Regions from separate parts of the Mesorhizobium sp. M0938 genome, predicted to be linked through region 2. Evidence: predicted binding sites of a transcription regulator. Region 2 holds the regulator's gene; the other holds the start of a gene.
What was found. Region 2 encodes PhoB, which activates phosphate uptake and scavenging genes when phosphate is short. Its sites were predicted from a motif close to TGTCATNNANCTGTCAT; they were not measured.
Positions count from the first base shown of each region.

Region 1: a site for PhoB is predicted at 9,687-9,703, ahead of NKH73_RS05495 (LTA synthase family protein). Genes of this name have one in related genera too.

Region 1 is NZ_JAMYNS010000003.1:50,374-61,253, reverse strand. Features, by position in the region: gene radA (DNA repair protein RadA) at 1-1,234, opposite strand, end outside; gene NKH73_RS05530 (replicative DNA helicase) at 1,319-2,809, opposite strand; gene NKH73_RS05525 (small ribosomal subunit Rsm22 family protein) at 3,059-4,021, opposite strand; gene NKH73_RS05520 (YnfA family protein) at 4,025-4,348, opposite strand; gene NKH73_RS05515 (cyclopropane fatty acid synthase) at 4,435-5,724, opposite strand; gene rplI (50S ribosomal protein L9) at 5,901-6,485, opposite strand; gene rpsR (30S ribosomal protein S18) at 6,693-6,941, opposite strand; gene rpsF (30S ribosomal protein S6) at 6,941-7,435, opposite strand; gene NKH73_RS05495 (LTA synthase family protein) at 7,735-9,657, opposite strand; gene fabD (ACP S-malonyltransferase) at 9,924-10,865, shown strand.
Region 2 is NZ_JAMYNS010000002.1:55,414-66,293, reverse strand. Features, by position in the region: gene NKH73_RS02945 (DUF2865 domain-containing protein) at 435-1,136, shown strand; gene NKH73_RS02940 (PstS family phosphate ABC transporter substrate-binding protein) at 2,233-3,237, shown strand; gene pstC (phosphate ABC transporter permease subunit PstC) at 3,359-4,747, shown strand; gene pstA (phosphate ABC transporter permease PstA) at 4,740-6,353, shown strand; gene pstB (phosphate ABC transporter ATP-binding protein PstB) at 6,367-7,182, shown strand; gene phoU (phosphate signaling complex protein PhoU) at 7,220-7,924, shown strand; gene phoB (phosphate regulon transcriptional regulator PhoB) at 7,941-8,630, shown strand; gene NKH73_RS02910 (ROK family protein) at 8,828-10,075, opposite strand; gene xylF (D-xylose ABC transporter substrate-binding protein) at 10,343-10,880, shown strand, end outside.

The sequences.
Region 1 (10,880 bases), on a different contig from region 2:
GCTGCGCGTGTGCAACCGGCCTCACGGCGCCCGAAAGGCTGATTTCGCCGAAATAGACGCAATCGGCCGGAAGGGCAAGACCGGTGAGCGATGAAACCAGTGCGGCCGCTACCGCCAGATCGGCGGCCGGCTCCGAGATGCGGTAGCCGCCAGCAACATTGAGATAAACGTCGTGGGTACCAAAGCGGACCCCGCAATGGGCTTCGAGAACGGCGAGGATCATCGACAGCCGGGCGCCGTCCCAGCCGACGACGGCGCGGCGAGGCGTGCCAAGCGACGACGGCGCCACCAGCGCCTGGATTTCGACCAGCACCGGACGGGTGCCTTCCATGCCGGCGAAAACCGCCGCGCCCGGCGCTTTCGCATGGCGTTCGCCGAGAAAAAGCTCGGACGGGTTGGCGACCTCGCGCAGGCCCATATCAGACATTTCGAAGACACCGATCTCGTCGGTCGGCCCGAAGCGGTTCTTGACCGTGCGCAGGATGCGGTAGTGGTGACCGCCTTCGCCTTCGAAATAGAGCACGGCGTCGACCATATGCTCGACGACGCGCGGCCCGGCGATCTGGCCTTCCTTGGTGACGTGGCCGACGAGCACGATCGCCGCCCCTGTGGATTTCGCATAGCGGATCATCGCCTGGGCGGCGGCGCGCACCTGGGTGACGGTGCCGGGCGCCGAATCGGCCATGTCGGTCCACAAGGTCTGGATCGAATCGAGGATCACCAGGTCCGGCCGCTTGCCGTCGGCAATTGTGGCCAGGATGTCCTCGACATTGGTCTCGGCCGCCAGTTCCACCGGCGTGTCGGCGACGCCGAGCCGTTGAGCGCGCAGCCTGATCTGGGCGATGGCCTCTTCGCCCGAGACATAGACGATGCGGTGGCCCTTTGCGGCGAGGGCCGCGGCCGCCTGGGTCAACAGCGTCGACTTGCCGATCCCCGGATCGCCGCCGACCAGCAGGGCCGAGCCGCGCACGAAGCCGCCGCCGGTGGCGCGGTCGAGTTCACCGATGCCGGAGACGATGCGCGGCGCATCCTCGATATCGCCGGACAAAGTCGTGAGCACCACGGCGCGGCCCTTGCGTGCATTGCGCGTGTTGGCCGGACCCGAGCCGATACCGCCGGACGTGCCTTCCTCGACCAGCGTATTCCACTCGCCGCAAGCATCGCATTTGCCGGCCCAGCGCTGATGCACCGAACCGCAATTTTGGCAGATGAACTGGACGCGGGACTTGGCCATCAGGCTGATGCCGTTTGATGTTTGGCCGGGGTAAACGGCAGGTAGCTTGGCGAGATGAGGCGGAGTGAGACCTGTATCAAGAGGTCACTCAAACCTGTCCGGCAGATGATGCTCCTCGGCGAGGTCGGAGAAGCGGGTGAATTCGCCCTGGAAGGCAAGGCTGACAGTGCCGGTCGGCCCGTGGCGCTGCTTGGCGATGATCACTTCGGCCTTGCCTTGAACCTCGGCCATCTTGGCTTCCCAGGTAAGATGCTCTGGCGTGCCTTTCTCCGGCTCCTTGTTTTTTATGTAATATTCCTCGCGGTAAACGAACAGCACCACGTCGGCGTCCTGTTCGATCGAGCCCGATTCGCGCAAGTCGGACAGCTGAGGATGCTTGTCGTCGCGGCTTTCGACCTGACGCGAGAGCTGGGAAAGCGCGATGATCGGCACCGACAGTTCCTTGCCAAGCGCCTTCAGCCCGGTGGTGATCTCGGTGATTTCCTGGACACGATTCTGCGACGCTTTGGCGGACGAGCCCTGCATGAGCTGGATGTAGTCGATGACCATTAAATCCAGCCCGCGCTGGCGCTTGAGGCGACGAGCGCGAGCCGCAAGCTGGGCAATCGATATACCGCCTGTCTGGTCGATATACAGCGGACGCTTGTGGTTCTCCTGGGTGTACGCGACAAGCTTTCCGAAATCGGCTTCGGTCAAATCGCCACGTCGGATCTTCGACGATGGGATTTCTGTCTGCTCGGAGATGATGCGGGTGGCCAACTGCTCCGACGACATTTCGAGCGAGAAGAAGCCGACCACACCACCATTGGCCGCCCTGACGGAGCCGTCGGCCTGCTGTGCAGGTTCATAGGCGGCAGCGATGTTATACGCGATGTTGGTGGCCAGCGACGTCTTGCCCATGCCCGGGCGGCCGGCGATGATGATCAAATCCGATGGCTGCAAGCCGCCCATGCGGTTATCGAGATCGCGCAGGCCGGTGGCAATTCCCGACAGGTGACCGTCGCGCATATAGGCGGCACTGGCCATGTCGACGGCATTCTTCAACGCATCGGAAAAACTCTCAAAACCACCATCGTAGCGGCCGTTTTCAGCCAGTTCGAACAGGCGCCGCTCGGCGTCCTCGATCTGTTCGCCCGGCGACATGTCGACCGGCGCGTCATAGGCGATATTGACCATGTCTTCGCCGACGGTGATCAGTGCGCGTCGCGTAGCGAGATCGTAGATTGCGCGACCGTAATCGGCGGCGTTGACGACGGTGACCGCCTCGACGGCCAGCCGCACGACATACTGCGCAACCGTCATGTCGCCGACCTTCTCGTCCGCGGGCAGGAAGGTCTTCAGCGTGATCGGCGTCGCCACCTTGCCCATGCGAATGAGCTCGGCGGCGACCTCGAATATCTTTCTATGCAAAGGCTCGTAGAAATGGCCTGACTTGAGGAAGTCGGAGACGCGGTAGAAGGCGTCGTTGTTGACCAGGATGGCGCCAAGCAGCGCCTGCTCGGCTTCGATGTTGTTCGGCGCCTCGCGATAGAGCGGTGTTTCCGCTACGCCGAATTTTCGCGCTGCTTCTGCCATGATGTCCCCGATTTCGATCCCGGCCTCTCGATAACAGAACGAGGAAAAGCCGGTGCTGACTTATATGCATCACTCGCGCTCAAACAGCGTTGATGCCCGCTGTTCACAGGAACGGCAAACCGTCCACAGGACAGAATTCCCGGGCTCTGATTCCATTTGACACGGCAAGGTTGCGATTCTACGCGACGCGTTGAACAAAGCAAGAACAAAATCGAAGAGGAGGAAGCTGCATCAGGAATCGACGCGAGATTAGATTGTGTCCCCCCAGTCCAGTCGCCGCGCCACCTTGAACATCTCGCCGTCGCGCTTGGTGAACAGTTTTTCACCGGCGCGCCCGTCCTTTTCGCAGAGTTTCAGCAAAACCTTGCCGGAACCCGATTTCGGCGGCGCGATCACGCGCGCCGAGCGGGAAGGGGCGGGCTGCCGCGAGGCGGCGACATAGATGAATTTTTCGTCCTCCCATGGCACGTCGGCATCCTTGGCCAGTCGGTGCAGGCGCGAACGCGCGACACGGCGCGAAAAATGGCACCAGTCGGGCGCCGCGAGCGGGCAGGGCGCCTCATGCGGGCAAGGCGCAAGCACATGCGCGCCCGCCTCGATCAGGTGCCGGCGCACTGCAAGGATGCGCTGCCATCCGGCCGGCGTACCCGGCTCGACGACCAGCAGCGTGTCGTCGGTCAGATGCCAGAGCCGGTCGATGAGTTTTGGCAGCGACGCCGGAGCGATCTCGTCCAGCACGTAGGCGCAGGTGACCAGATCGGCCGGCTTGAGATCGGCAAGGTCGACTGTGACATCGCCGGCCCGCCAGGCAATCCTGGCCGTCATCGCCTCAGCGGCAAGAACCTCGCCGACCCGGCGCACTGCGGCGCTCGCCTCGATCAGCACCGCCTGCTCGAGGTCAGGCCAGAGATCGAGCGCGGCCCAAATCACCGTACCAGGGCCGGCTCCGACGTCGAGCAGGGTTTTCGGCGCATAATCGGGCCTCGCCTCGCTGACCGCATCCAGACTGGCACGGACGGCGGCGTAGGTTGCCGGCAGCCGCGTTGCCAGGTAGGCCTTGACCGCCATCTCCTCGGCCATGTGCAGCCGGCCGTCGCGCAGCTCGGCGCGGTAGCGGTCCGACAGCGTTCTTGCCGCTTGCTTCAGCGCCGGCAGCGGCACTTTCTCGAGGAGGCGCTCGACGCCCTGTCGAAGCGGGATAGGCAGTTCCATGGCTCATGCCCCCCGAGGCGCGAGCAGGATGACCCACGCACCAACGATGCAGAGCGCTGCACCGGCGAGGTCCCAGCGATCGGGGCGCACGCCCTCCACCAGCCACAGCCATCCGAGCGAGGCGGCGATGTAAATGCCGCCATAAGCGGCATAAGCGCGGCCCGCCGCACCGATGTCGACCAGCGCCAGCAGGAAGCCGAACAGGGCGAGCGAGGCCAAGCCTGGCGCTAGCCACAGCGCAGACTTTTCCAGCCGCCACCACGCCCAGATCGAAAAGCAGCCGGCGATCTCGGCAAGGGCTGCAACGATGTAGATGAGATAGGTCATGAAAAAAGGTCTCGCGGCGACAGCGAGACCTTTTTCAGCGTGCGGGCCAGCGATGGCAAGCGGCAATGGCGAAAATCGCCGGAAGTCTATTCCGTATCCGCCACCTTGCGGCGCCGCGCGGGCTTGGCGGCAGGGGCTTTTGGGCGATGCCCCATGTCGCGCATCTCCAGCGCCTTCTCGCATTTGGCCATGTAGTCGCGCGTCATCGGCAAAGTATCGTTCTTCTTGGCAATCTGGATCTGGAAGATCACCAGGTCCTGCCAGCGGAAGGCGGCTTCAGAGGCCGCCAGATAGAACTCCCACATGCGGCAGAAACGCTCGTCGTATATCACCTTGGCCTTGTCGCGATTGGCAGCGAAGCGCTCGCCCCAATGCTTAAGCGTGTCGGCATAATGCAGCCGCAGGATTTCGATGTCGGTGACGACGAGGCCCGACTTCTCGATCGCCGGCATCACTTCGGATAGCGCAGGGATGTAGCCGCCCGGGAAGATATACTTGCGGATGAAGGCGCTGGTTGCCCACGGCACGCCGGAGCGGCCGATCGTGTGCAGCAGCATGACGCCGTCCGGCTTCAACAGCGTCGCCGATTTGTCGAAGAAGGTGCGGAAGTGGTTGACGCCGACATGCTCGAACATGCCGACCGAGACGATCCGGTCGAAGCGCTCGTTGAGCTCGCGATAATCCCTCAATTCGAAATGCACGCGGTTTTCCAGACCTTGCGCATGTGCCCGGTCGGTGGCGACGCCATGCTGCTCGGTCGACAACGTCACGCCTTGCACGTCCACGTCGAAGGACTTGGCGAGATAGAGACCGAGCCCGCCCCAGCCGGAACCGATGTCGAGCACGGTTTGGCCGGCCTTCAGCCTGAGCTTGGCGGCGATGTGGCGCTTTTTGGCGGCCTGCGCCTCATCGAGCGTCATGTCCGGCTGCTCGAAATAGGCGCAGGAGTACTGCATGTCCTCGTCGAGGAAGAGCCGGTAGAGGTCGCCCGACAGATCGTAGTGGCGCTGCACGTTACGGCGCGCGCGCGCCGCCGTGTTGATCTGCTGCAGGCGGCGGAAGGCGTGGCGCAGGCCCTCGATCGCTTTCGACCAGGTGGCATCGATGCCGCCGCTACCCATGTTCTGGAAGGCGATGCGCATGACCCCCAGCACGCCGCCCTCGAGTATGTCGAGTTCACCGTCCATATAGGCTTCCGGCACTGCAAGCATCGGATCGAAGGTGATGGCGCGCTCGGCATGCGCCGTCTTGATGTGCATGTGCACTGGCTCGCCGCTGCCGTCGCCGAACATCACCGAGTAGCCCTTCGGTCCCGTGACTTTGAGATTGCCGGTGCGCACCAGCCGGTCGAGAACGCGTTTCAACAGAATATTCATGACCAATTGTCCCCTCTCGGTCAGACAAGCTGTCCTATTCTGCATCAACATATAGGGTTTCGAAAAGTTCCTGTTGGCACAAAAATGCCCGGGCGAGGCGCCCGGGCATTGGTCCAGAAATGACTGGAGCCGACGAAATTGTTTAGGGCGTCGCGCCGACGCCCTATGAGGTGCAATCAGCCGTTGTCTTCGCCGCCTTCGAACTCGGCATTGGGGTCGAAGAAGTTATCCGGGCGCGCATTGTCGTTGATGTCTTCGCCATAGATAGCTTCGGCGGTGGTCAGCGTCTCGCCCTTGGCCTGGCGCTCGGCTTCATCGGCCGTGCGGGCGATGTTGAGCGTGATGGTGACCTCAACTTCGGGATGTAGCGCGATCGCCACATTGGTAAGGCCGATGGTTTTGATCGGCTGGTTAAGCAGGATCTGGTTGCGGTTAACCGAGAAGCCTTCCGCGGTCAGCAGCTCGGCGATGTCGCGGGTCGATACCGAGCCGTAGAGCTGGCCGGTCTCGCCTGCCGAACGCACGGCGATGAAGCTCTTGCCGTCGAGCTTTTCCGAAACCTGCGTGGCCTCGGACTTGCGCTCGAGGTTACGGGCTTCGAGCTGGGCGCGCTGGCCTTCGAACTTCTTTTTGTTGGCTTCGTTGGCGCGCAGCGCCTTGCCCTGCGGCAGCAGGAAGTTGCGGGCGAATCCATCCTTGACCTTGACGGTATCGCCCATCTGGCCGAGGCGGGATACACGCTCGAGAAGAATGACGTCCATGGTTTTGTTCCTTCGTCTGGGCGCCAATCACTGGCATCGACGCCGAATTGTCTGGAACAGGTCAGGAAGCTGAGGGCGTCGCCGCCTATGTCGCTGTCCTGCCTGTCGCGGCAGTTAGAGGTATCACCTCAACCCGGGATTTGATGGCAACCCTGCGGCGCCCGTCGCCGTGGGAAAAGCGGGCGGCGAACCGCCCGCTGAAGAGTGTTAGCGAACCACGTAGGGCAGCAGGCCGAGGAAGCGGGCGCGCTTGATCGCCTTGGCGAGTTCGCGCTGCTTCTTCTGGCTGACGGCGGTGATGCGCGACGGCACGATCTTGCCGCGCTCGGAAATGTAGCGCTGCAGAAGACGTACGTCCTTGTAGTCGATCTTGGGCGCGTTTGCACCGGAGAACGGGCAGGTCTTGCGGCGGCGGTGGAACGGGCGCCGGGTCGGGATCTGATTGATGTCGACCATTATTCTGCACTCCCTTCAACGCCTTCGCGCGGACGGCGCGGACCACGGTCTGCACCAGCGTCGCCACCGAAGCTGCGCGGCGGACGATCGCCACGGTCGCCGCGATCGCGGTCGCCGAACGAGCGCGGGCCGCGGTCACGATCACCGAAGCCGCCGCGTTCCGAGCGCTCTTCGCGCTTCTGCATCATCGCCGACGGGCCTTCCTCATGCGCATCGACCTTGATGGTGAGGAAGCGCAGCACATCCTCGGACAGGCCCATCTGGCGCTCCATCTCGTTGAGCGCAGCCGGCGGGCAGGTAATGTCCATCAGCGTGTAGTATGCCTTCCGGTTCTTGTTGACCCGGTAGGTGAGGGACTTCAGTCCCCAGTTTTCGACCCGGCCGACGGACCCGCCATTCGCTGAGATGACACCCTTGTACTGTTCGACAAGCGCATCGACCTGCTGCTGCGAGAGGTCCTGCCGGGCAAGAAACACATGTTCATAAAGAGCCATATTGTTCTCAAGCCTTTCTTCGTTTCTCTCCCGGTTCCCGGCGGCAAAAGCCTCTGCAACTTCTCTGACCCGCTGATCCCTAGGGGGCGGGGAAGAAAGGAGCATGACGAGACGGTCGAGAGCGGAGACACGGGAGGCGGAAGCGCTTCTGGCCCCACACGAAGGTTTCGAAAACCTCCGGCCCTCCGTTCAGCCCCCAGCAAGGACCGGCAGATTGCGGGCGTCTATACAGGAATTCGACCACAAGGCAAGGGCGAGTCCGAAAACCCACCGCTGCAGGACGACATGTCGCGACAGCTTCAGCTTGTATGCGGGAGCTTATTCACCGTTTCCGGGAAGAAGTCGGGCGCCGCTCGGCGCTTGCCGAACATCATATCATATTGCAGCAGACGGAAATCGCGAATGGCCGGGTCGATTTCCTTCTTGCGCGCCCAATCCGGCGTGGCCTCGCCGGCCGGCGTCAATAGCAGATTGCGGTCGACGACACGGTAATGCTCGCGCATCTGGCCGAGAAAGCCGGTGTAATAGGGATGGCTGATCCCGGCCGTGGTCAGGATATGGTAGGGCAGGAAGGCAGGGCTTACCGCGCCCATCTCCTCGGCTGGCCCAGTGCGGTTCGACCATACGATCAGCGGCGTCTGGTGGTGCAGCAGCATTTGGTCAGGCGGCTCTTTGCGCGGCGCAACATTGTCCTTGAGGAAGCCGGTCTCGACATAAACAGGACCGAGCGGCGGCAGATGGTCGCCGAAGAAGGCGATGACCGTCGGGCGCCGGCGGTTCTTCGCCCATTCGACAAGGCGCCCGAGGCCCTTGTCGGCGTCGGCTGTACCCTCCGTAAAGCTCAGCAGCGAATCCTTCGCCCACTGGCTGGTCGGCGCCTGCACCTTGTGGGTCGGATTGTAGTAGCGATTCGGCTCGTAGGGGCCGTGGTTCTGCAGGCTGACGGCGAAGAGGAAGACCGGATCGTCGGTGGCGTCAGCCTCGCGGATAATCTCGTCGGTCATCGCTGCGTCCGAGGCCAGCGGCCCGCGCTTTTCGAGGTACGGCAGGTTTTCTTCCGACTTGAAGTCGTCGAAGCCGAAATCCGCATAGACGGGTGTGCGATTCCAGAACCAGCTCGTGCCCGGATGGATGGCGCGCGTTTCATAGCCCTGGCTCTTCAGGAACGTCGCCATCGACGGCACGGGCGCGCGGACATATTGCTGGTAGGGGATGCTTCCGGCCGGCAGGAAGGCGTTGGAAAAGCCGGTCAGTGCCTCGAACTCGACATTGGCGGTCATGCCGCCGAATTCGGGCGAGAACATCGAGCCCGAGCGCAGCGCCCGCACATTGGGAATCGGATCGGGCGTGATGGCGACGCCGGGCAACTCGGTCGGATCCCAGAAGGATTCGCTCATGACGATGATGATGTCGGGCTTCTCGGCCGGTACCGATGCCGTCACGTCGGGCCTGTCGATCGCTGCGATCGACTTGTCGGAATAGCCCGCAGGCGCCGAGACATGGGCCATCGGCACGTTGAGCGCGAAGGCGAGCGCGAAGCCGTTGGAGGCGTAGTTTTCCTTCTGATCCCACATGATCGGGATGATCTGCAACCGGTCACGCGTCCACGAGAAGGTCGCGTAATCCATGATCGAGACGAAGAAGGCGAGCAGCGGCACCGTCAACGTCAGTCGGGCAAGGCGGCCCTTACGGCTGAGCGCCGGTACCCGGCGGCGCCATAGCCGCCAGCCATAGACGAGCAGCGACAGGCCGCCAATGATACCAACCGCCAAGGCGAGGGCGGTTCCCGGGCGATCGCGCACCAGGAGTGGCATCAGCGCGACGATCTGTCGGGCATAGAGGAAATCGGTCGGATAGAGCGGATCGCCCAGATAAAGCGACTTCTGGTGGCCGACAAAGGCAAGCACCAATGTCAGCGGCGCGACGATCATCAGACTCTGGTGACTGCGGCCGAGCACGGCGTCGAGACCGATCAGGATCAACGCGAAAATGATGATGGTGGTCCAGCCCGGCTTGAAAGGCTGCAGGAAGAAGGCGACGGTGCCGGCAAAATCGCCGCGCACGATCAGCTCGATCGCAAACACCAGGACAGCGGCCGCGAGCAGACTGACGAGCCCATAGCGGATAACAGGCCATTTCCGGCCTGGCAGATAGCCGGTGGCCGGATCGCCTTCCAGAAACTGTGGCGCGGCTCTGCCGGCGCCTTTCCTAGTCCTTGCCAACTTACAATTCCCCCGACCATACACAAAAGCGTCACTGAGCTGTCATCGATATGTCACGAAAAGCTAGCGCCTGTGGCTAAAATAAGAAGAGCCAGCAAACGAATCGTGAGCGATTTTCATCATGAGTGATCGACAAAAAGCCTTTTGGAACAGGCACTCGGCCAGTGATGCCGAGCCGGAGCCGGCCGGGTTGGGTCGCTGGCGGACTTGACTTGCCCGCCCGCCTTGCGTCACAGGCAGGAAAAATCAGCGCTTGGGAGCCACAGATGGCCATCGCATTCACCTTTCCGGGACAGGGCAGCCAGGCGGTCGGCATGGGCAAGGATCTCGCCGACGCCTTTCCGGAATCGCGGAAGATCTTCGAAGAGGTTGACGACGCGCTTGGCGAAAACCTGTCGAAACTGATCTGGGAAGGGCCGGAAGAGACCCTGACACTGACTGCCAATGCCCAGCCGGCGCTGATGGCTGTATCACTTGCCGCAATCCGGGCGCTGGAATCGCGCGGCTTCTCGCTGAAGGACAAGGTCGCCTATGTCGCCGGCCATTCGCTCGGCGAGTATTCGGCACTTGCCGCCGCCGGTTTCGTTTCGGTCGCCGATGCCGCCCGGCTCTTGCGTATCCGCGGCAATGCCATGCAGGCGGCTGTGCCGGCCGGTGAAGGCGCCATGGCGGCGATCATCGGGCTGGAACAGGCCGATGTCGAAGACGCCTGCGCTGAAGCGGCCAAAGGTTCAGTTTGCCAGATCGCCAACGACAATGGCGGCGGCCAGCTGGTGATTTCCGGCGCCAGGGCGGCGGTCGAACTGGCGGCGAAGCTGTGCACGGAAAAGGGCGCCAAGCGGGCGCTGATGCTGCAGGTCTCCGCGCCTTTCCATTCGGCGCTGATGGCACCGGCGGCCGAGATCATGCGCGCGGCGCTGGCCGGGGTGACGAAGAACGCGCCGTTGGTGCCCTTGGTCTCCAATGTGTCGGTCGCCCCGTCCAGCGATCCGGACGCAATCGCCCGCCGCCTGGTCGAACAGGTGACCGGCCGCGTGCGCTGGCGTGAAACGGTGGAGTGGTTCGGCGCGAATGGCGTTGCGACGCTTTACGAGGTGGGCGCCGGCAAGGTGCTGTCGGGACTGGCGAGGCGCATCAATCGCGATATAGCCACTGCCGCCGTTGGCACGCCGGCCGATGTCGAGGTCGCGCTGGCGGCGCTTAGCTGACCTGGGCTTGAATTT
Region 2 (10,880 bases):
TATTGAATTTACGAGAGTACATATAATACAGTAGTATTAAAGCTTCTGGAAACCGCTGTCTTGCTGGAATTAGGTAAACCTCATTTAGAGAATCCTTATTCATGATCAACAAAGAATGCGGCTCCAGGTTCTCGGCGGAGACAAGGGCAATGGTCGTTCCGGTGATACGCTTCTGGTCTGGCATGTTTCTTATGCTGGTGTTGGTGACGGCATTTATGCTAGGCACTTCCTCTTCATACGCGGATAGTTGCAGTGCGATCAGAAGCCAGATGCGTTCGGCCGATCGCGGCGGGTCGAGCCCGCAGCTTGCGCAGTTTCGCCGGCAGCTTGTTGCGATCCAGAGGTTGGAGAAACAGCGTCAATGCTCGGCCAAAAGTTCGCTGGTCGGATTCTTTTTCAACCCCTGTGCCGATCTCGTCAGGAGTAAGGCGGAGGTGCAACGCCGGATTGCGGCCGCATCGAATTCGGGCCGGAATACGTCCGGTCTGCGGGCCAGGTTCGTCGCCCTGGGCTGCACGACCGCCAAGAAGCAGGAGAGGCAGGAACGGGAAGAGCAAGCGCAACAGCGCTCGGCGCCCAAAAACCGGTCGGCTGGTGCGAACTATGCCGGCGGTTCGATGCTGTTTTGTGTGCGCCTTTCGGACGGATATTACTTCCCTGCACCAAAATCGCAGTTCGCCAAAAGAGACGATCTGAAGGAGACTGTCGATCAGTGCCGCTACATTTGCGAGGATGCCGGCGTCGACCTCTACACGCTGGAAGATCCCAGCCGTGAGACCGAAGAAATGGTCGCTATCGAAACGCGAAGACCCTATACGGAGCTTGCGACCGCTTTCAGGTACCGGGTCGACGCGAAATTCGAGGCATGTGACGTCAAGCGTTACAACAAGCGTGTCGCCGAACTCAGGGCACGGACGGTAACGCCGGCCAACATGGCCAACGCCATCATTCCATTGCCGACGATAAAGCCGGATGTGGCGGCCGTTGCGGAAATTCCGGGGCTCGAGGCCAAAGCTCCGGATGGCATGGCTCTCAATGTGGAGGCCAAAGGCGCCGCCCAACATCAGTCGATCGAAAGATTGACCGAAACGCGGCCGGTAAGGGTGGTCGGGCCGGCTTTTTTCCCAGAAAACTGACCCCGCTATTCGCAGACCATGCGGACGCGCTTTCCAGGTTGGCTGACGTTTTTGCAGGTGAGCGGTTTTGCTGGCTCGGATGACGGCGCTGGCCGATCGTTAGAGACCCTGGTAATGCGCCTTCTCGGCGCGGCGGGGGCGTTGGTTCTGCGGGTCGCCGCGCTTTCCGGCATTTCGGGCGCCACAGGAAACACATCGGTTTGCAGCTGCGGCTGTTCGGCTTGCGGCGGCCTGTCCCAGAACCGCCGGACATCGAGCGGCCTTGGAATGATGACGCTGCCGTCATAGCTGCGCGAACAGCCGCTCCCGAATGCCAGCATCGGGCACAGGAAAAAAGGCAGGATCCGTCCCAACATCGGCAATACTCCTACAGGATTTATAACGCGGCTTCGGTTCTGCCGACAACGTCGGAATACCGCGATAGGAATCCCGATCGTCGACGTCACCGCGCACGTACCGAAAGGAGCTTGCCAACGATGCCAGGATGCGGGCATGGACGGCTAGCTGCCCAAGCCCATCAGCCCTAGAGCCTTGCTCGAAATGTCGAGCGCGGGCTTGGTGCGGACGGAGAAATCCAGCGCAACGCGTATAGGAATCCCGTCAGGCTGTATAGTTCAGCCGGGATTCGGCGACGCGTCGGGGAGCAAGACTATGGTGCGATCGCACCATACCAAAGCGCGCGCCGGTTGGGACAATAGGCATATTCGAGTTCCGCTCCTCCAGTTACGGGCGGGAGCAGCGACCGCCGGCAAGAAACAGGGTCAGATTTACCCCAACGGACCTGTTTCGGCGATGGCGCGGCCCATGACCTCCTTTGGCCGCATGCAACGCGCTCCCGCCCGGATTTTCTTTTTCGACGCCATCTGCAGCGCCTGTCGAGGAGGGATGGCGGCTGGAAATCGTGCAAGCTGCTGATTCCAGCGGCAAACCACGGCTGCGTCAGCGAGACTCGCAACGCTACCTTTTCGGCATGGCCGTGCGGCGTTACCGGGCTGACATCAAACTGTCATGAGACTGTAATAATCGGGGGCTATTGGCCTCAGCGGGCGCCGAAGGAAGGCGCCGAGAGACCATCTTCCGAACAGGAGCAGGCCACATGAAGAAATTCCTCCTTACGGCGTCGGCCGCGGCGCTTGCGCTCGCCGCGTCGGCTGGTTATGCCGCCGCGCGCGACCAGATCCAAATCGTCGGTTCGTCCACAGTATTCCCCTTCACCACGGCTGTCGCCGAAAAGCTCGGCCAGAGCGGCCAGATCAAGACCCCAGTCGTTGAATCGACTGGCACCGGCGGTGGCATGAAGCTGTTTTGCCAGGGCGTCGGCGAAAATACCGCTGACTTCACCAATGCCTCGCGCGCCATCAAGGACAGCGAGCTTAAAACCTGCAAGGCAAACGGCGTGACGCCGGTCGAGATCAAGGTCGGCTTCGACGGCATCGTGCTCGCCAACTCGAAGGCAGGGACCGTCGTTGATCTGACCAAGGAACAGGTTTTCAAGGCGCTCGCCAAGAATGTCGCAGTTGACGGTAAGGTCGTCGCCAATCCTTACAAGAACTGGTCGGATGTCGATGCGTCGCTTCCCGCGACAAAGATCGAAGTGCTTGGCCCGCCGCCCACGTCCGGCACGCGCGACGCGTTCGTTGAACTCGTCATGGACGCGGCCTGCCAGGAAGAAGTGAAGGCGGCTAATGAAAAGGGCTGCGGCGAAATCCGCGAAGACGGCGCTTTTGTCGAGGCCGGCGAAAACGACAATCTGATTGTCCAGAAGCTGGAAGCAAACCCCAATGCCTTCGGCATCTTTGGTTTCTCGTTCCTTGACCAGAACGCGGACAAGCTGCAGGGCCACAAGGTCGACGGCGTCGAGCCGACCTTCGAGAACATCGCATCCGGCAAGTATGGCGTTTCCCGCTCGCTCTACATCTATGCCAAGAAAGAGCATGTCGGCGTCATCCCCGGCATGCAAGAGTTCATCGCCGAGTATACCTCCGAGGGTGCATGGGGTCCTGAGGGTTATCTGGCCGACAAGGGCCTGATCCCGCTGCCGGACGCCGAGCGCGCCACGTGGGCCGAAAACGCCAAGGCCCTGAAGGGCATGGGCTCCTGATTTTTTCGGGGTCCGGGCAAATATCCGCTCTGACCCTCATGCTCTAAAGCACAAAGCGCGGGACCAACGTCCCGTGCTTTGAGCCGGTGGATGGCCGGCGGTCGAGGGGACGTCCTGAATCATGGTCGGTTATCTCGTTGTTCTTCTGTTAGTTTTGGCTGCTGCGGCCTATTGGATAGGCCGCACACGCGCCATTGCCAGTGTCAATGGCGACGTCGCGCGGCTGCATTCGCTGCCTGGGCAGCATGGCATGTTTCTGGCGCTCTTTGCTGCCGGTCCCGCGCTGCTTGCGATCGTGTTGTGGTCGATGGTGACGCCGGGAATTGAATCGTCAATCATCGCCGACCGCTTCTCCGCCGAGTTGTCGGGAATGGGCATTCCGCAAGTCGAAGCTTTCATCCGCGACGCTCGTGCGATGGCCTTTGGCGGGCTTGTCGGCTTCGCCGATCCTACGAAAGAGGCAGCCGCGGCCGCCTACAAATCGATCCATGCGACCAGCGCCTGGATCATCTGGGCCGTCGCGCTTCTGCTTTCCGCGTCCGGATTTTACTGGGCCTATTCGCGCATCGCACAGGCCTACCGGGCGCGCCACGTGGTCGAGCGCGTTCTTCGAGCATTCTTGATCACCTGTTCGGCGGTCGCGATCCTGACGACGATCGGCATCGTCCTGTCGCTCATCTTCGAATCCTTGCGGTTCTTCCAACAGGTGCCGCTCTATAAATTCCTGTTCGGCACGCATTGGTCGCCACAGAGCGCCTTTACCGGCGCCGGAGCGGAAGCCGGGGCGGTCAACCAGGACATTTTTGGCATGGTGCCGCTGTTTGCCGGCACGTTGCTCATCACCTTCATTGCCATGCTGGTAGCTGCGCCCATCGGGCTGATGGCTGCGATCTATCTTTCGGATTACGCTTCCAAAAGCGTCCGCGCGGTCGCAAAGCCGGTGCTGGAAATCCTCGCCGGCATTCCGACCGTCGTCTATGGCTTCTTCGCCGCGCTGACGGTTGCACCCTACTTCCGTGGTCTCGGCGAAAGCCTGGGCCTCAACGTTGCGTCAGAATCCGCGCTCGCCGCAGGCGTGGTCATGGGCATCATGATCATTCCCTTCGTTTCCTCGCTTTCCGATGATGTGATCAACGCCGTTCCGCAATCGCTGAGGGACGGTTCCGCCGGCCTCGGCGCGACCAAGTCTGAAACCATCCGAAAGGTGATCCTTCCCGCGGCCCTTCCGGGCATCGTTTCGGCGATGCTGCTCGCCGTCAGCCGCGCAATCGGTGAAACCATGATCGTGGTCATGGCGGCGGGGCTGGCAGCTAATCTCACGGCGAACCCACTCGAAGCCGTCACCACCGTGACGGTGCAGATCGTGACGCTGCTTGTGGGCGATCAGGAGTTCGACAGCGCCAAGACGCTTGCAGCCTTTGCGCTCGGCCTGGTGCTGTTCTGCATCACGCTTTCCCTCAACATCGTCGCTTTGCGCGTCGTCCAGAAGTACCGAGAGCAATATGACTGATGCGATCTCGTCATTCGGCGTCGTCGGACGCCCCGTCAGCATTCATACCGACGATGCCGCGAAGGCGCGGCTGAAGGGCCGTTACCGAACGGAAACGTGGTTCAAATGGCTTGGCGCCGCAGCCGTCGCGTTGGCCGGCCTCTTCCTTGTGCTGCTCCTGTCGACGATCGTCACGCAGGCGATCCCGGCGCTGCGGCAGAATTATCTGACGCTGCCTATCGATCTTTCGGCGGCCAAGGTCGACCCGGCGAAACTCGATGCCGTCAACTACGACGCCATCGCCCAGGAAGCGCTTACGGCAAAATTTCCGGATGTGACGAGCCGTCAGGACAAGCGCCTGCTGCGCGGGCTGATTTCCACCGGCACAGGCGTCTTCCTGCGCAAAGATATCGCTGCTGATCCAGGGATGCTCGGAAAAACGGTGGACTATGCGGTCCCACTTGACGATTTCGCCGATCTTTATCTCAAGGGTCTGCTTGCCGACGTCGGTTCGGACGAAGCGATTTCGACAAGCGTCACACCTTCGCAAACCAGCGGCGACATCGATCTGACCTTCGGCGACGATGCCATGCTGGCGCTGGCGCGCGGCCATGGTGCGACCGAGGGCGAAAACGGCATGCTCACGCTGACGAGCGGCGCGTCGTCGCTGCTGGTCGCGTTCAATGGCGGCACGGTCAAGCTGACCGCGCTGTCGCCTGGGGCCAACGGGACGGCGATCGCAAAGGGCACGGTGATCGAGGCGCTCGACAGCACGACGCCCGCCGCGAGCGGCCAGGCATTCCTGCGCGTCATCAATACGCCGGAAGCATCGCGAAAGATTTCGGACAAGACGATCGTCTGGCTCGATACGCTGAAGAGCGCCGGCCTGATCGAAAGCCGGTTCAACTCGATCTTCTTCTTCACCGGCGCAAGCCGCGAGCCGGAACTGGCCGGTGTCTGGGGCGCGGTCGTCGGTTCGTTCCTGACCATGATCGTGACGCTCGCCATCGCATTCCCGATCGGCGTTTCGGCGGCGATCTATCTTGAGGAATTTGCACCCAAGAACCGGCTGACGACGATCATCGAAGTGAATATCAACAATCTGGCGGCGGTGCCCTCGATCGTCTTCGGCCTGCTTGGACTTGCCGTATTCCTGAATTTCTTCGGCCTGCCGCGCTCGGCCCCGGTGGTCGGCGGCATGGTGCTGGCATTGATGACGCTGCCGATCATCATTATCGCCTCACGCGCTTCGCTGCGCGCCGTGCCACCGTCGATCCGCGAGGCCGCACTTGGCATCGGAGCGTCCAAGGTCCAGACCGTATTCCATCACGTCCTGCCGCTGGCGATGCCGGGCATCATGACCGGCACCATCCTCGGCATGGCGCATGCGCTGGGTGAAACCGCGCCGTTGCTGATGATCGGCATGGTCGCGTTCATCGTCGACATTCCCGGCGGCTTCACCGATCCCGCGACGATCCTGCCGGTGCAGATATTCATGTGGGCCGATTTCCCGGAAGCTGGATTCCAGCAGAAGACTTCGGCGGCGATTTTGATTTTGCTAGTGTTTTTGGTCATCATGAATGCCATCGCGGTGATACTGCGCAGGCGCTTCGAGCGGCGCTGGTAAGGAGTTAGAGGATATGAACATCATGACGGAAGCCAGCGTCGAACAGAAACTGAATAGCGGAACCAACGAACCTTCGATCAAGATGAAGGGCGAAAAGGTCTCTGTTCATTATGGCGAGAAGCGCGCTCTGTTCGACGTGGATCTCGATGTCCGCGAGAACCAGGTGACGGCGTTGATCGGCCCGTCGGGTTGCGGCAAGTCGACCTTTCTGCGTTGCCTGAACCGAATGAACGACACGATCGACATCGCGCGAGTAAGTGGCAAGATCACGCTCGACAACGAGGATGTCTACGACCCGAAAATCGACGTCGTCGAGCTGCGGGCTCGCGTCGGCATGGTGTTCCAGAAGCCGAACCCGTTTCCGAAGTCGATCTACGAAAACGTCGCCTACGGTCCGCGCATTCACGGTCTGGCCAGAAGCAAGGCGGAGCTGGACGGCATCGTCGAATCGAGCCTGAAGAAGGCCGGCCTGTTCAACGAGGTCAAGGATCGCCTGCTCGAATCGGGCACCGGCCTTTCCGGCGGACAGCAGCAGCGCCTGTGCATCGCGCGCGCCATCGCGGTGTCGCCGGAAGTGATCCTGATGGACGAGCCCTGCTCAGCGCTCGATCCGATCGCCACCGCCCGCGTCGAGGAGCTGATCGACGAGCTGCGTCAGAACTACACGATCGTCATCGTCACCCATTCGATGCAGCAGGCAGCGCGCGTGTCGCAGCGAACGGCGATGTTCCATCTCGGCTATCTGGTCGAGGAAGGCGCGACCGACAAAATGTTCACCAACCCCGACGACAAGCGCACCCAGGACTACATCACCGGCCGGTTCGGCTGAGCGGTCCGGCGGCGAATTCGAACACGAGGACAGCATCATGGGTGAACATACCGTCGCCTCCTTCGACGAGGAATTGGAACACATCGACAGGCTGATCCGTGACATGGACGAGCTTGCCGCCGCGATGGTAGCTGCGTCGATCCGCGCATTGCTCGCGTCGGACAATGCCATGGCGCAGCGCGTCGTCTCTGACGATGCCATCATGGATGCCCGGCAGCGCGAGCTCGACGACAGCGCGATCACACTGATCGCCAAGCGGCAGCCGATGGCGCAAGACCTGCGCGCCGTGGTTGGCGCAATCCGGATGGCCGGCGATCTGGAGCGCATCGGCGACCTGGCCAAGAACATAGCCAAGCGGGTCAGCGCAGTCGGACAGAGCGCCACGCCGCGTAATCTCTCGCACGGTATCGACGCAATGGCGGATCTCGTTCTCGAACAGCTCCGTGGCGTGGTCGAGCACTACGTGTCGCGAGACGCCAACGCGTTGAAGGAACTACGCGCCGCCGACGAGAAGGTCGATGTCAAATACACGGCGGTTTTTCGCGAGCTCCTGACCTACATGATGGAGGACCCTCGTAACATCACCGCCTGCACGCATCTTCTGTTCTGCGCCAAGAATCTCGAGCGTATTGGCGATCATGTAACCAACATCGCCGAAAACGCCTACTATGTCGTGACCGGGCAGCAGTTGCCGGCGGATCGCCCGAAGCTCGACGAAACGACGACGGCGCCGGCGACATGACGGGGGTGACCGATCGATGATCGCGCCGCGCATCATGGTGGTGGAGGATGAAGAGCCGCTGGGCGTCCTCCTCCGCTACAATCTGGAATCCGAAGGCTATCAGGTCGAGGTGGTGACACGCGGCGACGAGGCCGAAATCCGGCTGCAGGAAAACGTGCCCGATCTTCTGGTGCTCGACTGGATGGTGCCGGCAGTTTCCGGCATCGAGCTTTGCCGGCGTCTTCGGGTGCGTCCCGAAACCGAGCGGTTGCCGATCATCATGCTGACCGCGCGCGGCGAGGAGAGCGACCGGGTGCGCGGCCTCTCGACCGGGGCCGACGACTATCTGGTCAAGCCGTTCTCGACACCGGAATTCATGGCCCGAGTCAAGGCGCTGCTGCGCCGCGCCAAGCCGGAAGTGCTGTCCAGCGTGCTGAAGGTCGGCGACATCATGCTCGATCGCGAATCGCACAGGGTCTACCGCAAGAAGAGCGAGATCCGGCTCGGGCCGACCGAATTCCGGCTGCTCGAATTCATGATGCGGCACCCCGGTCGCGTCTTCTCGCGCAGCCAGTTGCTCGACAATGTCTGGGGCGAGACGATTTACATCGATGAACGCACGGTGGACGTCCATGTCGGGCGGCTGCGCAAGGCGGTCAACAATGGTCGCATGCCCGATGTCATCCGTACCATCCGCGGCGCGGGCTATGCGATCAGGGAAGACTAGGCTGATACTCCAGGTGATGCCGGCCCGCGAATGGCGATTTCCTGCGTTTCCGGTACGTACTTAAACGTTACGCTCCGTTCCGGTTCTCGGAAGCCACCGGTTTGGTTGTTTCGCGCCCGTCTTCGACTCCGGCGTGGCCTGACCTGAATCTCAACACATCCAAGTCGCAATCCGCCTTTGTTCCTTGCCTTTCGAACTCAGGCCACGTCCTTCCTGATCGTGCCGGACTTTCCTTGCGCGCCCGGCGCGAAAATCTCCTGGTCGACGAAATTCAGCGCCTGCATGGCGCAGCCTTCGCGGATCAGCGGCAATTCGTTCGGCTCGGTGTCGAAGGAAATCGAACCCGAATGCTGGCCGCCGGCGGTCTGGGCGATGGCTTCGCGCAGGGCAGGCTCGATCAGGTCGAAAGCGGCAGCGCTGGCGCCGACCATGGCGACCGGCGCCGGATCGATCAGCGCGAACAGGCTGCCTAGGCCGAAGCCGAGCGCTTCGCCGGCCTTGCGGTAGGCTTCGCGCTCCGGTCCGTCCGTCTCGCGCGCCCGGGCCGCCAGTGCCCGCATGTCGGCATCGCTGACATCGGCAACCGGTTCGGCATTCTCGCTCAATTGCCTTGCATTGCGCCAGATGGCGTAGTTGCCGGCATAGGCTTCGACGCAGCCGCGCCGTCCGCAACGGCAAAGCGCGCCGCCCGGCCGATGGATCATGTGGCCGAATTCGCCGCCTGAGGAATGGGTGCCGGTGAACAGTTCGCCCTTCAGCACCAGCCCCATACCGATGCCGTGTGAGAGGAGAATAGCGATGAAATCGTTGCGGTAGCGATCCGGGTCGCGCCAGCGCAGCGCCACGGCCATCATGTTGCAGTCGTTTTCCATGATGGCCGGGATGCCGAATTCGCGTTCAAGAATGTCGGCGAAAGCGATGTTCGTTTGCGGCGTGATCGGCGACCACAACATGGCGCGCGCATGGGAATCCGTAATACCCTGGATCGCCAGTGCGATGCGGGCGACGCTTTGGACGTCGAGGTCGGGATCTTCGAGCCGTCGCCGGACGATGGCGACACATTCGCCGATCAGCTCGTCGCGCGACATGGTCAGCGTGTCCAGCCGGCGCTGTTCCTCGGCGACGACTTGTCCGGCATAATCGATGACGGCGACCGACAGGAAATTCAGCGACAACACGACGGCCAACACCGCTGCCGCTTCCGGATTGAGGCCGAGGCCGACCTGCGGCCGGCCGCGTTTCAGCGAAACGGCCTCGCTCGCCCTGCTCTCGGTCAGGATGCTTTCCTGGATCAGGTCTGAACAGATCGCCGATATGGTCGAATGGCTGAGGCCGGTGGTTGCCGCGATCTCGGTCCGCGATGGTTGGCCGGCCCGGCGTACGGCCGAAATCACCATCGCCCGGTTGCGGCGGCGCAAATCGTCATGACGGATTCCAACCGACATTCTGCTGCTTCCTCCCTGTCACCGCGGCGACTCATAAATCGGAAGCCGTCGATAATGTCGGACAAATAGTGGCAGAAGCAGAAGCCGCTGTCACGGTTTATTCCGAGGCTCGAAAAAAAGCCGGAAAGCCATCAAAATCCATCAGAATTGATGTTGACAGCGCTTCGGCGTTGGATCAGTGTTTTTTCGAGGCTCGAAAAAATAGAGCCTTTGTGCCGGCCCTCGGGTCAGTCTGGTCGCGCCGCACGCGGTGCAGGGAGGAATATCATGAAAAGATTCGCAGCCGCCATTCTGGCGGGGGTCGCCATGTCGCTGACGCTCGCATCGGTCGCACAGGCCAAGGACAAGGTCATTGGCGTTTCGTGGTCGAATTTCCAGGAAGAGCGCTGGAAGACCGACGAAGCCGCCATGAAGGCGGCGATCGAGGCCGCCGGCGACAAGTATATTTCAGCCGATGCGCAGTCCAATCCCGGTAAGCAGCTGACCGATGTCGAAAGCCTGATCTCGCAGGGCGCCAATGCACTGATCATCCTGGCGCAGGATGCCTCGGCCATCGGGCCGGCGGTGCAGAAGGCGCTGGACGAAGGCATTCCGGTCGTCGGCTATGACCGGCTGATCGAGAACAAGGACGTGTTCTATCTGACTTTCGACAACCAGGAAGTCGGCCGCATGCAGGCCCGCGAAGTGTTCAAGGTAAAGCCGGAGGGCAACTACGTCTTCATCAAGGGCTCCGGCGCCGATCCGAATGCCGATTTCCTGTTCGCCGGCTCCATGGAAGTGCTCAAGGACGCCATCGACAGCGGCA